DNA from 3 places in the Wujia sp. genome. Region 2 is predicted to be linked to each of the others. Evidence: predicted binding sites of a transcription regulator. Region 2 holds the regulator's gene; each other region holds the start of a gene.
What was found. The regulator NrdR, encoded in region 2, represses ribonucleotide reductase genes. The targets are predictions, from matches to a motif close to CACAANATNTTGTG.
Positions count from the first base shown of each region.

Region 1: a site for NrdR is predicted at 2,027-2,040, ahead of nrdD (anaerobic ribonucleoside-triphosphate reductase). Genes of this name have one in related genera too.
Region 3: a site for NrdR is predicted at 2,727-2,740, ahead of nrdD (anaerobic ribonucleoside-triphosphate reductase). Genes of this name have one in related genera too.

Region 1 covers NZ_DBMFCD010000003.1:25,827-30,083, reverse strand. Annotated here, with positions in the region: gene nrdD (anaerobic ribonucleoside-triphosphate reductase) at 1-1,917, opposite strand, end outside; gene tig (trigger factor) at 2,272-3,423, shown strand; tRNA gene ACZQK9_RS04195 (tRNA-Leu) at 3,507-3,590, shown strand; gene ACZQK9_RS04190 (alpha/beta hydrolase fold domain-containing protein) at 3,855-4,257, shown strand, end outside.
Region 2 covers NZ_DBMFCD010000007.1:22,052-26,308, reverse strand. Annotated here, with positions in the region: gene ACZQK9_RS07950 (ABC transporter permease) at 1-802, shown strand, start outside; gene ACZQK9_RS07945 (YigZ family protein) at 866-1,480, opposite strand; gene nrdR (transcriptional regulator NrdR) at 1,501-1,956, opposite strand; gene ACZQK9_RS07935 (YlmC/YmxH family sporulation protein) at 1,961-2,227, opposite strand; gene ACZQK9_RS07930 (DegV family protein) at 2,267-3,142, opposite strand; gene ACZQK9_RS07925 (RnfABCDGE type electron transport complex subunit B) at 3,364-4,149, opposite strand; gene ACZQK9_RS07920 (electron transport complex protein RnfA) at 4,163-4,257, opposite strand, start outside.
Region 3 covers NZ_DBMFCD010000004.1:65,495-69,751, forward strand. Annotated here, with positions in the region: gene nrdD (anaerobic ribonucleoside-triphosphate reductase) at 299-2,485, opposite strand; gene carB (carbamoyl-phosphate synthase large subunit) at 2,865-4,257, opposite strand, start outside.

The DNA of each region.
Region 1 (4,257 bases), on a different contig from region 2:
TGCGTACTGGATGTTGTCGTAAATAAAGCGGACGATTTCTTCAAGTGCTTCTAAATTGTGACGCATGTTTGGAATCTCTACATAAGAGATTGCACCACCGGAGGAGATTGTCTGGAACTGGCTCTCGAAGCGGAACTTGCTGAAAGCATCAATCTTTTCCCGGACATCTACATGATAAGAGTTTGTATAATAACCTTTATCTGTGACGTCTTCGATTGTTCCGAAACGCTCCTGGTCAATCCTTGCAAAACGATAGCAGAGGCTTTCTGCAGGTGTGCCGTACAGACCGAAGCCAAGACCGGTTTCTTCTTTCCAGGTATCGCATGCCTTGCGAAGACGGTTCATGACGCGGAGTGCGAATTCCTCACCGCCCGGTTCCGTATGACTCTTTCCGGTCATAAGCTTTGTTACCTCATACAAACCGATATAGCCGAGGGAAATCGTAGAGTAGCCATCCTTCAATAATGGATCAATCTTCTCTCCCTTTTTAAGACGTGCAATCGCACCGTACTGCCAGTGTACCGGGCTGACATCGGATGTCACACCGAGCAGAGCATGGTGTCTGCACATCAATGCTTCATAGCAGAGATCCAGACGTTCATCCAGCATGCTCCAGAACTTCTCTTCGTTGCCCTTTGCCAGAATACCGATCTGTGGGAGATTCAGAGATACAACACCCTGGTTGAAACGACCTTCCCATTTGTAATTTCCATTCTCGTCCTTCCAAGGAGAGAGGAAAGAACGGCATCCCATGCAGGAGAAGACATTGCCTTCGTAGTTCTCACGCATCTTCTTCGCAGAGATATAATCCGGATAGAGACGCTTTGCAGAACATTTGACGGCTAATTTTGTAATATAATCGTATTTGCCACCCTTTAAGCAGTTGTGCTCATCTAAGACATAAATAAGTTTCGGAAATGCAGGCGTTACATACACACCCTTTTCGTTCTTGATACCTTCGAGTCGCTGCCGGAGGATTTCTTCGATGATAGTCGCGTTTTCCTCGATATATTCGTCATTTGGATCAAGATTCAGGAATAATGTCACGAATGGAGACTGTCCGTTCGTGGTCATCAGGGTATTGATCTGATATTGGATTGTCTGAACACCGGAACGAAGCTCGTCCTGTAAACGGTCCTGAGCCATCTGCTCTAAGATCGTGTCGTCAATCTTATCTCCAAATTCTTCCACTAATTTGTTTTTATATTTGTTGTAGCTCTTGCGCAGATATTTGCCAAGATGACGGATATCTACGGACTGACCGCCATACTGGCTGCTGGCAACAGACGAGATGATCTGCGTCATAACGGTACAGGCTACCTGAAAGCTCTTTGGGCTTTCAATCAGCTTGCCGTTCATCACGGTTCCGTTATCGAGCATATCTCCGATATTAATCAGACAGCAGTTAAAGATCGGCTGTAAGAAGTAGTCTGCATCATGGAAGTGCAGAACGCCTTCATCGTGCGCCTTGGAAATCTTCTCCGGCAGCAGAACACGACGTGTCAGATCCTTGGATACTTCACCCGCAATCAGATCACGCTGGGTAGAAGCAACCGTTGCATTCTTGTTGGAATTTTCTTCCATAACATCCTTGTTACGGTTCTTGATCAGACTTAAAATGGAATCATCAGTTGTATTAGCTTTACGGACAAGCTCACGGGAATAACGGTAAATAATGTAAGTTTTTGCAAGAACAAACTTGCCGTCTGCCATCAATTTCTGCTCGATAATATCCTGGATATCTTCTACGAGCATACGTGGGCGGTTCTTACTCTCGATACTTTCGACAATCTCCTCAATTTTTTCATCTGTTACTTTTTCGCATGGTTCAACCTCAGCATTTGCCTTTTTGATGGCAGTGATGATCTTGCTTCGGTCATAGGTCACTGTATGACCATCTCGTTTGATAACTTTCATAAACCCTCTCCTAAAACTATCTGTTCAGTATATTTCTTTGGTATCCAAATAAAAACGTGAATACGGTTTCACATTATACCATCCCTCTTGTGCTTTGTAAACATAAAAACACTAAATATAGTATCGAAAAATTACACAAAAACTAGATGTTGCGATTTTTTGGACACCTAAAATGCCGGAAAACCGCGTATTCAAGCCATTTTTGTGCCTTATACGGGATAGAAAAATAGTATGCGCCCTGTGATTTCTTTGTGAAATATCAAAATAACCTTTTCATTTTCCTTAAAATATGGTATAAATGCTAGGGATTTAAGTTTTTGAATCCTATATTTAGGTTTAGAAGGGATATGTATTATGAAGAAGCAGTTTAGAACACTTGGGTATGTACTGAGCCTTGCACTTGGTATGACAATGCTGACCGGATGTGGAAAGAAGGTTGATGGCGTTGACCAGGAGAGCATGATTGACAAATATGCAGCGTATTGTGACCTGCCGGAGTATAAGGGACTGGAATATGAGGAGACAAAATCAACTGTGACAGATGCAGATGTAAAGACAAAGATTGATTCTCTTTTACAGCAGTATGCGACTAAGACACAGGTCAAAGAAGGAACAGTCAAAGAGGGCGATAATGTAAACATTGATTTTGTTGGAAGTATTGATGGCGTGGAATTCGATGGTGGCAATTCGAACGGTGCCGGTTACGATCTGACACTTGGCAGCGGAAGCATGATTCCGGGCTTTGAGGATGGTATCATGGGACACAAGGTTGGCGAGACGTTTAATATCAAAGCAACTTTTCCGGAAAATTATGGGAAGGAAAATCTGAACGGTAAGGAAGCAGATTTTAAGGTTACAATCAATTATATGACAGATACACAGCTTCCAGAGTATAATGATGCATTTGTTGCTTCTTATACAGATGCAACAACAGTTCTTGAATATGAGGATTCTGTAAGAAAAGATCTGGTGGAACAGTATGAAAAGTCTGATAAGAGTGCAAATGAGAGTGCTGTTATGCAGGTGCTTGTAGAGAAGACGACTTACAATGAGTACCCACAGAAGGAAATGCAGGATCTGATCGATCAGAGCATCGCGCAGCAGGAGAAAGCTGCATCCCAGTATGGATATTCTCTTGGTGATTATGTAACTGCCAGATATGGTTTCCGGAGTGAGGATGATTTCCGCGAGTATGTACAGGGACTGGCAGAGGATTACATGAAAGAGAAGATTGCCGTTTGTGCGGTGGCGAAGGATGCCGGAATTACTGTGACAAAGGAAGAAGTCGATGATTACAAGAAGACAGTGATGGATTATTATGGTTATGATTCATCTACACTGGAGGAAAATTACAGTTCAGAAGATCTTGTCTATTATGCACTGGCACAGAAGGTCGTTGATTACCTGTTAGAGAACGGTAAGGGTGTAGAGGCAACTGCCACAGATGCAACAGTGGAGACACCGGCTGCTACAGACAGTAATGCGTCTTCTACAGATGCAGAATAATTTAAAATGAAAAAGCGTTTCGAAATTATTAAAATTTCTGTTGACATTTGTGAAAAGAAATGATATGATACGAAACGCAGTACGCGGAAGTGGCGGAATTGGCAGACGCGCAGGCTTCAGGTGCCTGTGGTAGCAATACCGTGTGGGTTCAAGTCCCATCTTCCGCATCAAAAGGGATAGGCAATTGCCTATCCCTTTTTTGATGCGGAAAAGACCTTGAACCCATGGGTTCAAGGTCTCCTCGCCATAAATGGCTCGTCGGTCGGTTCGGTGGGAAAAAGGTCCACTGGACCTTTTTCTGTTTCCACCTCACCCCATCTTCCGCATCGGACAGAGGTAAATGCTTCCGCCTCACCCCATCTTCCGCATGGAGAAAATGAGAAGGAAAACAACTTGCCCATATAAGATAAGTTTGGTAAAATGTAAGTATTATGGGAAAAGCGATATCTTCAAAATTTCATAGGATGCGCGCAGAGGATTTAAAGCGGCAGGTGGAACTTGGCAAGCGGAAATCAGAGTTTAAAATTCCACCGTTTGTTGTCAAGCAGTTTGACATTGATGAGCTGCATGAAGAAGGACGGTTGTGCTATCGTCTCGTACCGAAACAGGGGTTTAATGGTACTTACATTATGTACCTGTATTCCAGCAAGCTCTGTTTCAAGATGAATTCAGCGGAATGGATGTTCCTTGCGAAGACGGCACTTGCCTGTCATGCGGGGATTTTTCTGCCGATGTATCCGTTGGCGCCTGAACATTGCTGCCGGGAGGTCTTCCAGATGCTGGAGCCGGCATATGCAAACTGTACGAAGGGACAGGACGTAGAACGGGTTGTTT
Region 2 (4,257 bases):
TGTTGCCGTATATCTGGAGGATACCAGTGCATATACAACGCATTTCAAAAACGAATTAAATGCCAGCGCTTCGCTCTATCAGTTTTATTATGTTGACACGTCCAACGAAGTGATCCAGGATGTCCAGGCGGGCGATGCGGAATGCGGCTTCGTCCTGCCAGACGGATTTTTCTCCGGCTATATTGATGGTTCCGGAGAACCGAAGATTTCCTTGTACGAGACAAGCGCAAGCACACTTTCCTCTGCCATCAGCGAGACATTCTTCCATTATATCTTCAAGGTTGCTTCCCCACAGATCTTAGTTGACACGATTGACGATGCAGCGTTATCCGAAGATTTAAAAAGCCGTATGCAGACATACATGGACAGCGATACGATCTTCCGTATGTCGTCCGTCACAGATGGTGCTTATGATTATAAGGAAAATACCTACCGTATCCAGCTTCCAATCTTCGAATGTACCTGTCTGCTCATCCTGTTTGCCTCATTATTCAGTCTGATGCTGTTCTTACAGGATCAGGAGCGTGGCATCTACATTGCACTTTCCGGCAGACGCAGATATAGTATTTTATGCGCAGGGCTTCTGGCTGGTATCCTTCCAATCTACGGAATCGGCATGCTGTGCAACATAATTACCTATGGAACTGCAACGCTATTGCAGGTAACACTTGTCAGCCTGCTCGCCTGTCTTCTATCGCTTGTGCTTTCGGTGTTCATCAGAAAAAGCCGGGCACTCGCCAGATGGATTCCGGTGTTTTTACTAATTGCCATCGCGTATTTCTTCGTGAATTATATTCTATGATATCGTATTTTCAGATAGTTGAAACATAAATTTAATATGATACAAACGAAGAACAGGACGGGATCATCCAAAGATCTCGTCCTGTTCTTCAATCTGCACTCTTGCATTCGTAGCATCGGTTATCTCTTTTAAGATTGCTTTTGCATCACCGACCGGAATATGTACCGTAAAAACCACATCCTCTGCAAATTCCGTGTTGATAATCGCAACCTGTCTCGTATTCAGGATATATTGTATTTTTCCCATATCCGTGTAATTCGTCCGGATGAAAACCGGAAGTAATTGCTGCATTAACTTCGTCGTGCACGCTTCCAAGGCTTCCTTCGTTGCCTGCGTGTATGCACGGACAAGTCCGCCCGTACCAAGTAATGTACCTCCGAAATACCGTGTCACTACCACACAGATATCATGGATTCCGGAATTCTGAATCAGCTCCAGCATCGGCTTTCCTGCGGTTCCCTGCGGTTCTCCATCATCCGAAAAACGAAGCAACGGCATTTCTGCGCCCACAGAAAATGCAAAACAGTTATGCCTTGCATCGTAATGCTTCTTCTTGATCTTCTCGATAAAAGCATACGCCTCTTCTTCTGTCTCAACTGGGGCAACCTGGGCTATAAAACGGGATTTCTTCTCAACAATCTCGCCCTCTGCACCCTCGATCAGTTTGATATAGTCCATAGCATGCCTTTCCGTTTCCCTTACTTTGTGTCCAGAAGCTTCTTCAGCTCACTCATAAAGGTATCAGCATCCTTGAACTGACGGTAAACGGATGCAAAACGCACATACGCAACCTGATCCAGATCTCGAATCTGATCCATCACAATCTCACCGATCTTCTCACTCTCGATCTCCCGCACGCCGAGATTGAAAATCTTGTTCTCGATTTCGTCGACGCATGCTTCGATCTGATCTACGGATACCGGACGTTTATGACAGGAACGTACAACACCGGACTCAATCTTGGAACGGTCATATGTCTCACGATTCTTGTCACGCTTGATGACAATCAAAGGTATCGTCTCCACCTTCTCATACGTGGTAAAACGTTTTCCACACTCATCACACTGTCTTCTTCTACGGATTGCCTCATTGTCATCTGCTGGTCTTGAGTCAATCACACGCGTATTATCATCTCCGCAAAATGGGCACTTCATATGTTTATTCCTTTCCTCCCTGAATTTTCCGTATATCGCAGGCATCGATATCAACCAGGACGATGTCCGGTCCGATACGCACAATGTTACAATACCGGATGTAATATTCTGTTCCCGAACCAAAGCACGAAAATAATTTGCCCGGTCCCGGTACGATGATTGCAAGTATCTTCCCTGTCTCACAATCAAACTCAACGTCGGCAACATAGCCGAGCCGTCTGCAATCCTTGCAGTTTATAACTTCTTTTTCTTTTAATTCTAAAAAGCGCATCGAATACCTTCGCTTTTTATAGTTAGTATATGCACCGGATTACCGCTTGTCACCCAAAAAGAACAATGTCATTGTTCCGGGGCCTACATGAGCCCCAATAATTGGTCCAACCTCACTGATTATAATCTTGTCCGGATGAAATTTTTCCTCTACCTTCGCCTGAACATATTCTGCATCTTCCAGGCAATCTGCATGGCAGATCAATACCATATCCTGTTTATCTGCATAACTTCCCACACAGTTTTCCATCTCAGACACAAGCTGGTTTAATGCTTTCTTACGTCCACGTACCTTGCTTTCTGCAGCAAGCCTGCCCTCTATATCCACATGCAATACCGGTTTTAACTGAATCATACCTCCGATCATCGCAGCCGTCTTAGAGATACGTCCTCCTCGCTGCAGATAAGTCAGATCATCCACAGTAAACTTATGAACAATGTGATGTTTTAATGCTTCCAGTGCCTGCATATTCTCCTTTGCTGACATGCCCTTCTTCTTGTTCTCGATCGCATGATAGATCAGCATACCATGTCCACCGCAGGCACAGATTGAATCAAATACACAGATATCCGCATCCGGATATTTCTCCTGCATCTCTTCCCTGCATATAAATGCATTATTGATTGTACTGCTGATGCCGGATGAAAGACAGGTGAATAATACGTCTTTTCCTGCAGCTAAGGCCTTTTCAAACTCCTCTTCGATATCGTTGATGTTGGGAGCTGCCGTCTTTGTTCCCTCTCCCGCACGCATGCGATCATAGAATTCTTTATTTGTCAGCGTCTTTTCTCTTCCATCGAATACCTCATCTCCGATCTCAAAGCTGATCGGGATGATCACAACGCCCTGTTCCTCGGCATAACCGACAGGCAGGTCATTCGATGAATCTGTGATAATAACGTAATCTCTTTCCATATTCTCTCCCATTGTATTCACGCTGTGGTATACAAGTTGTACATAATTACGAATTCCACACAGACGCGCTCCCGCTCGGTTCATCACGCAATGGTACTAAATTCACGGCAAACAAGTTTGCCATTCATTAAGTACCAGCGTGCTTCAACGGTCTGTGTTAGAATTGTAATTATGTACAACTTGATACACTCTATCGCTTTAATATTTTAATACCATATGTTCTATCGTATAATCTTTACTGGACATTTTTCCTTGCATGTGCCACAGCCGGTACATTTCTCGTAGTCGACAACTGCGAGGTGATCTTTCACGGTAATTGCTCCCTGTGGACAGTTTCTCTGGCACAGACCACAGCCGATACAGCCTGCGCTGCAGACTGCCTTTACATCTTTGCCGAATTCCTTCGAGTTACACTCGACAATGGCACCTGCATCTTCCGGTACCATCTCAATGATATGTCTCGGACAGGCAAGTACACACTGTCCGCACGACTTACATTTGTCCTTGTCTACGACTGCCACACCATCTACGATGGAAATTGCATCAAACTGGCAGGCACGCTTACACGAACCATAACCGAGGCAACCGAAGCTACAGCCCTTTGGTCCGCCACCCGGTGCATTTGCTGCAATCTGACAATCCTCAGGGCCTACATAGTCGTAAGCGTCCTTTGCCTTCTCACAGGTTCCGGCACATTTCACATGTGCCACATGTCTGACACTGTCGATCTCCCCACCGACAATCTCTACAATCTTCTTTGCTACGGCTTCACCACCGACCGGACAGGCATCCGGCTTTGCTTCGCCCTTTGCGATTGCTGCCGCAAGACCATCACAACCCGGATATCCACAGCCTCCACAGTTGTTGCCCGGCAATGCCTCACGTACTTTGATTTCCTTCTCGTCTACTTTTACTTTAAACTTCTCGCTCGCTACACCTAAGAGGATTCCGGCTAAAATTCCGACAATCCCAATGACTGCAGCCGCGTACAAAATCGATGCTCCCATTTCTTCGCCTCCTCTAAATCAAACCATTCAGTCCAAGGAAAGCGATTGCCATAAGACCAGCTGTAATCAGCACGATTGGCGCTCCTTTAAAGCTTTCCGGTATATCGT
Region 3 (4,257 bases), on a different contig from region 2:
TCGACGTCCATGTCTCAGCGGCGGCTTGTTTGAACATCGTGTTCAAACATGGCTACTACTATTTACAGAACATCAAGAACTTCTAAGCTTCAAACATATCGTATATCTTCATGAAACAAAACGAAATATATGTTATACACATCGAACAATTCACAATTACCTATTTATGTGTTTTGTTATTCGACAATTACTCATACATACTAGCACCTTGGCGATGCTTAGGCAAGAGCTATTTTGCAAAAAGCAAGGCAGGAACATAAGAAATCGTCTGCGCCTGCCTTTGTTTATTCATATTCTTTTACAGGTGAAGTACGCGGTCTTTGATCTCCTGCGTCCGTCCCTGATTCCAGAACTGTGTTCCGATGTAGCCGCAGGTTCTTCGGGCAACAAACAGGTTGTTCTGGTCACGGTTGCCACAATTCGGGCACTCCCAGATAAGCTTGCCGTTCTCGTCGGTCACAATCTTGATCTCGCCGTCATAACCGCAGATCTCGCAGTAGTCGCTCTTCGTATTTAACTCCGCATACAAAATGTTATCATAGATAAATTTCATCACGGAGATAACCGCCTCCACATTATCCTGCAGGTTCGGTACTTCCACGTAGCTGATCGCACCACCCGGGGAAAGCTTCTGGAACTCGGATTCGAATTTCAGCTTGTCGAATGCATTGACCGGTTCGGTTACATGGATATGGTAGCTGTTCGTAATGTAGTTTTTATCAGTAACACCCTTGATGATTCCAAACCGCTTCTGTAAGCACTTGGCGAATTTGTAAGTTGTAGATTCCATCGGCGTACCATAGACGGAATAGCTGATGTTCTCTGCTTCCTTCCACTCTTTACACTTATCATTTAATTTCTGCATCACTTCGAGTGCAAGCTTCTTGCCTTCCAGGGAAGTATGTGTCTTGCCTGTCATACGCACGCACATCTCGCAAAGTCCTGCATAGCCAAGTGAGATTGTTGAATATCCATTGAACAGTAATTTATCGATGGTCTCACCCTTCTTGAGTCGCGCAAGTGCACCATGTTGCCACAGGATTGGTGCCACATCGGATACCGTTCCGAGCAGACGCTCATGTCTGCATCGAAGTGCCCGGTGACACAGTTCCAGACGGGATTCGAGAATCTCCCAGAACCGATCCATGTGTCCCTCTGCGGAACAAGCAACATCAACCAAGTTAATCGTGACAACACCCTGATTGAATCGTCCGTAATATTTTCTTGTACCATCCGGATTCCGCTGGCTGTCCTCGGATGTCGGGAATGACCGGCAGCCCATGCATGGATAGACATCGCCATTCTTCAGTTCGCGCATCACCTTTGCAGAAATATAATCCGGCACCATACGCTTTGCGGTGCATTTCGCAGCAAGTTCGGTCAGATACCAATACTTGGAATCCTCGGTGATATTATCTTTGTCAAGCACATAAATAAGCTTCGGAAATGCAGGTGTAATCCAAATGCCCTTCTCGTTCTTGACACCCTGGATTCTTTGCTGCAGCACTTCCTCGATGATCATTGCAAGATCATCCCGCGTCTGCCCTTCCGGGACTTCATCAAGATACATGAACATTGTAACGAACGGCGCCTGCCCGTTACAGGTCATAAGGGTAATAAGCTGGTACTGGATTGTCTGGATTCCGCTTTTTACCTCCGCACGCAGACGGCTCTCTGTAATCTTGCTGATTACTTCCTCGTCAAGTGCTTCGCCACACATCTTCCGCTCCTCGATTACCTGCTCGCGGATCTTCTTCCGGCTCACATCAACAAACGGTGCGATATGGGAAAGTGTAAAGGACTGTCCGCCATACTGGTTACTTGCTACCTGCGCCACGATCTGTGTTGTGACATTACATGCAGTGAAGAAGCTATGCGGCTTCTCAATCATTGTCTCGCTGATAACGGTTCCGTTCTGCAGCATATCCTCCAGATTCACGAGGTCGCAGTTATGTTCCCGCTGTGCGAAATAATCCGAATCATGAAAATGGATGATTCCCTGCTCATGTGCTTCCACAATTTCTTTCGGAAGCAACATACGCTTCGTCAAATCTTTGCTGACCTCGCCTGCCATATAATCACGCTGGGTTGAATTAATGACCGGATTCTTATTTGAATTCTCCTGATTGACTTCCTCATTCATATGATCAATCAGAGCCAGGATTCCGTTATCGGTCGTATTTGATTTTCTGGCAAGTTCCCGCTTATACCGGTAACGCACATACTTCTGGGCAACCTCGTATCCACGCATCTCCATAATTCCCGTCTCCACCATATCCTGAATATCTTCTACGTGAATCGCATGTGTCATGATCTCGATCTGTTTTGCAATGTTATCGGCGATTGCCTGCACCTGATAATCGTTCAACTGATGCAACCGGTCTACCTCTTTGTTTGCAGCATTGATTGCATTGACGATTTTGTCCAGATCAAAATTTACTTCCTCGCCATTTCTCTTAATTACATTTGTGTGTACTGCATCCATAATAACTCCCTCTTTTATGTTTCTATACAATATACTCCGTACTCGCACGATGCATTGTAAATCATTTATCTCCATTGCATCCAAACAATGCGAATGATGTTTCTCAGACATAATCTTTTCCTACCATACGCAGCAATTTCTAAATTATTTACAATGTATAACGTGAATACTATGGATATAACCAGAATGTATATTATGTTTTCTTATTGTACTAAATATAGTGTATTTAATTCGATTTGTACACTACATTTAGTGAACAAATGCTATTATAATACAGACGCATCAAAAAAGGAAGATGTAAATCTAAATTTACACCCTCCTTTTTTCATGTATACAAGTATACATTTTTTATTTGAATTTTACCGCATTTTTTTGTCGATTATTGGATTGCCTTATGAATCTCCTGCAATGACATAACACCGATCTCACCATATTTCAAGACTGCTTCGATACCCTCTGCGGTTGCACGTGCAGCTGCCATCGTGGTCATATATGGAACCTTTGCACGGATCGCGGTCTTGCGGACATAACTGTCATCAAACACCTTCTCTTCCTGTGTTGCCGGTGTGTTGATGATGAGCTGGATCTTGCCGTTCATCACAGCATCCACGATGTTCGGTCTGCCCTCCTGCATCTTGTTGATACGGTCTGCCTTGATGCCATTTGCGATCAGAAGCTCATAAGTAGTACCTGTTGCCACGATATGGAATCCGCATTTTTCAAATGTCTTCGCGATATCTACAACTTCCGGCTTATCCTTGCGGCTGACAGAGAAAAGCACCGTGCCTTCCTTCGGAAGTCTTGTCTGGGTTGCTTCCTGTGCCTTGTAGAATGCCTCGCCGACATTCGTGGAAAGCCCAAGTACCTCGCCGGTCGAACGCATCTCAGGTCCTAATACCGGGTCAACCTCCTGGAACATGTTGAATGGGAACACGGCTTCCTTCACGCCATAGTATTTCGGCTTTACTTCCTTCATCTGCGGAAGCGGAGATGGCTTGCCAGTCAGCTCACTTGTCATAATCTGCGTTGCAATCTTCACCATAGATACGCCACATACCTTGGATACCAATGGTACGGTACGGGATGCACGCGGATTCGCCTCGAGTACATACACCTTGTCGTTCTCGATTGCGTACTGCATATTCATCAAACCGCAGACACCCATTTCCTCTGCGATCTTTCTTGTGTAATCCTTAATCGTCTCCACGAGCTTCTGCGGAATTCCTCTGGATGGAAGAATACATGCCGAATCACCGGAATGAACACCTGCAAGCTCGATATGTTCCATAACTGCCGGTACAAATGCATGCTTACCATCTGCAATCGCATCTGCCTCACACTCGGTTGCATGACGCAGGAAACGGTCAATCAGGATTGGACGGTCCGGTGTCACACCGACTGCAGCTGCCATATATTTCTTCAAAGATTCCGGCTCGCTGACAACCTCCATGCCACGTCCACCAAGGACATAAGAAGGACGAACCATAACCGGATAACCGATCTTCTCCGCAACTGCCAGTGCTTCCTCAACATTCGTTGCCATACCGGCTTCCGGCATCGGAATATCCAGCTTCTCCATCATTGCGCGGAAGAGATCACGATCCTCTGCCATATCGATGACTTCCGGTGATGTACCAAGGATACGCACACCATTCTTCTTTAAATCTGCTGCCAGATTCAGTGGTGTCTGTCCGCCGAACTGTGCGATCACGCCCACCGGCTGCTCCTTCTCGTAGATAGAAAGTACATCTTCGAGTGTCAATGGCTCAAAA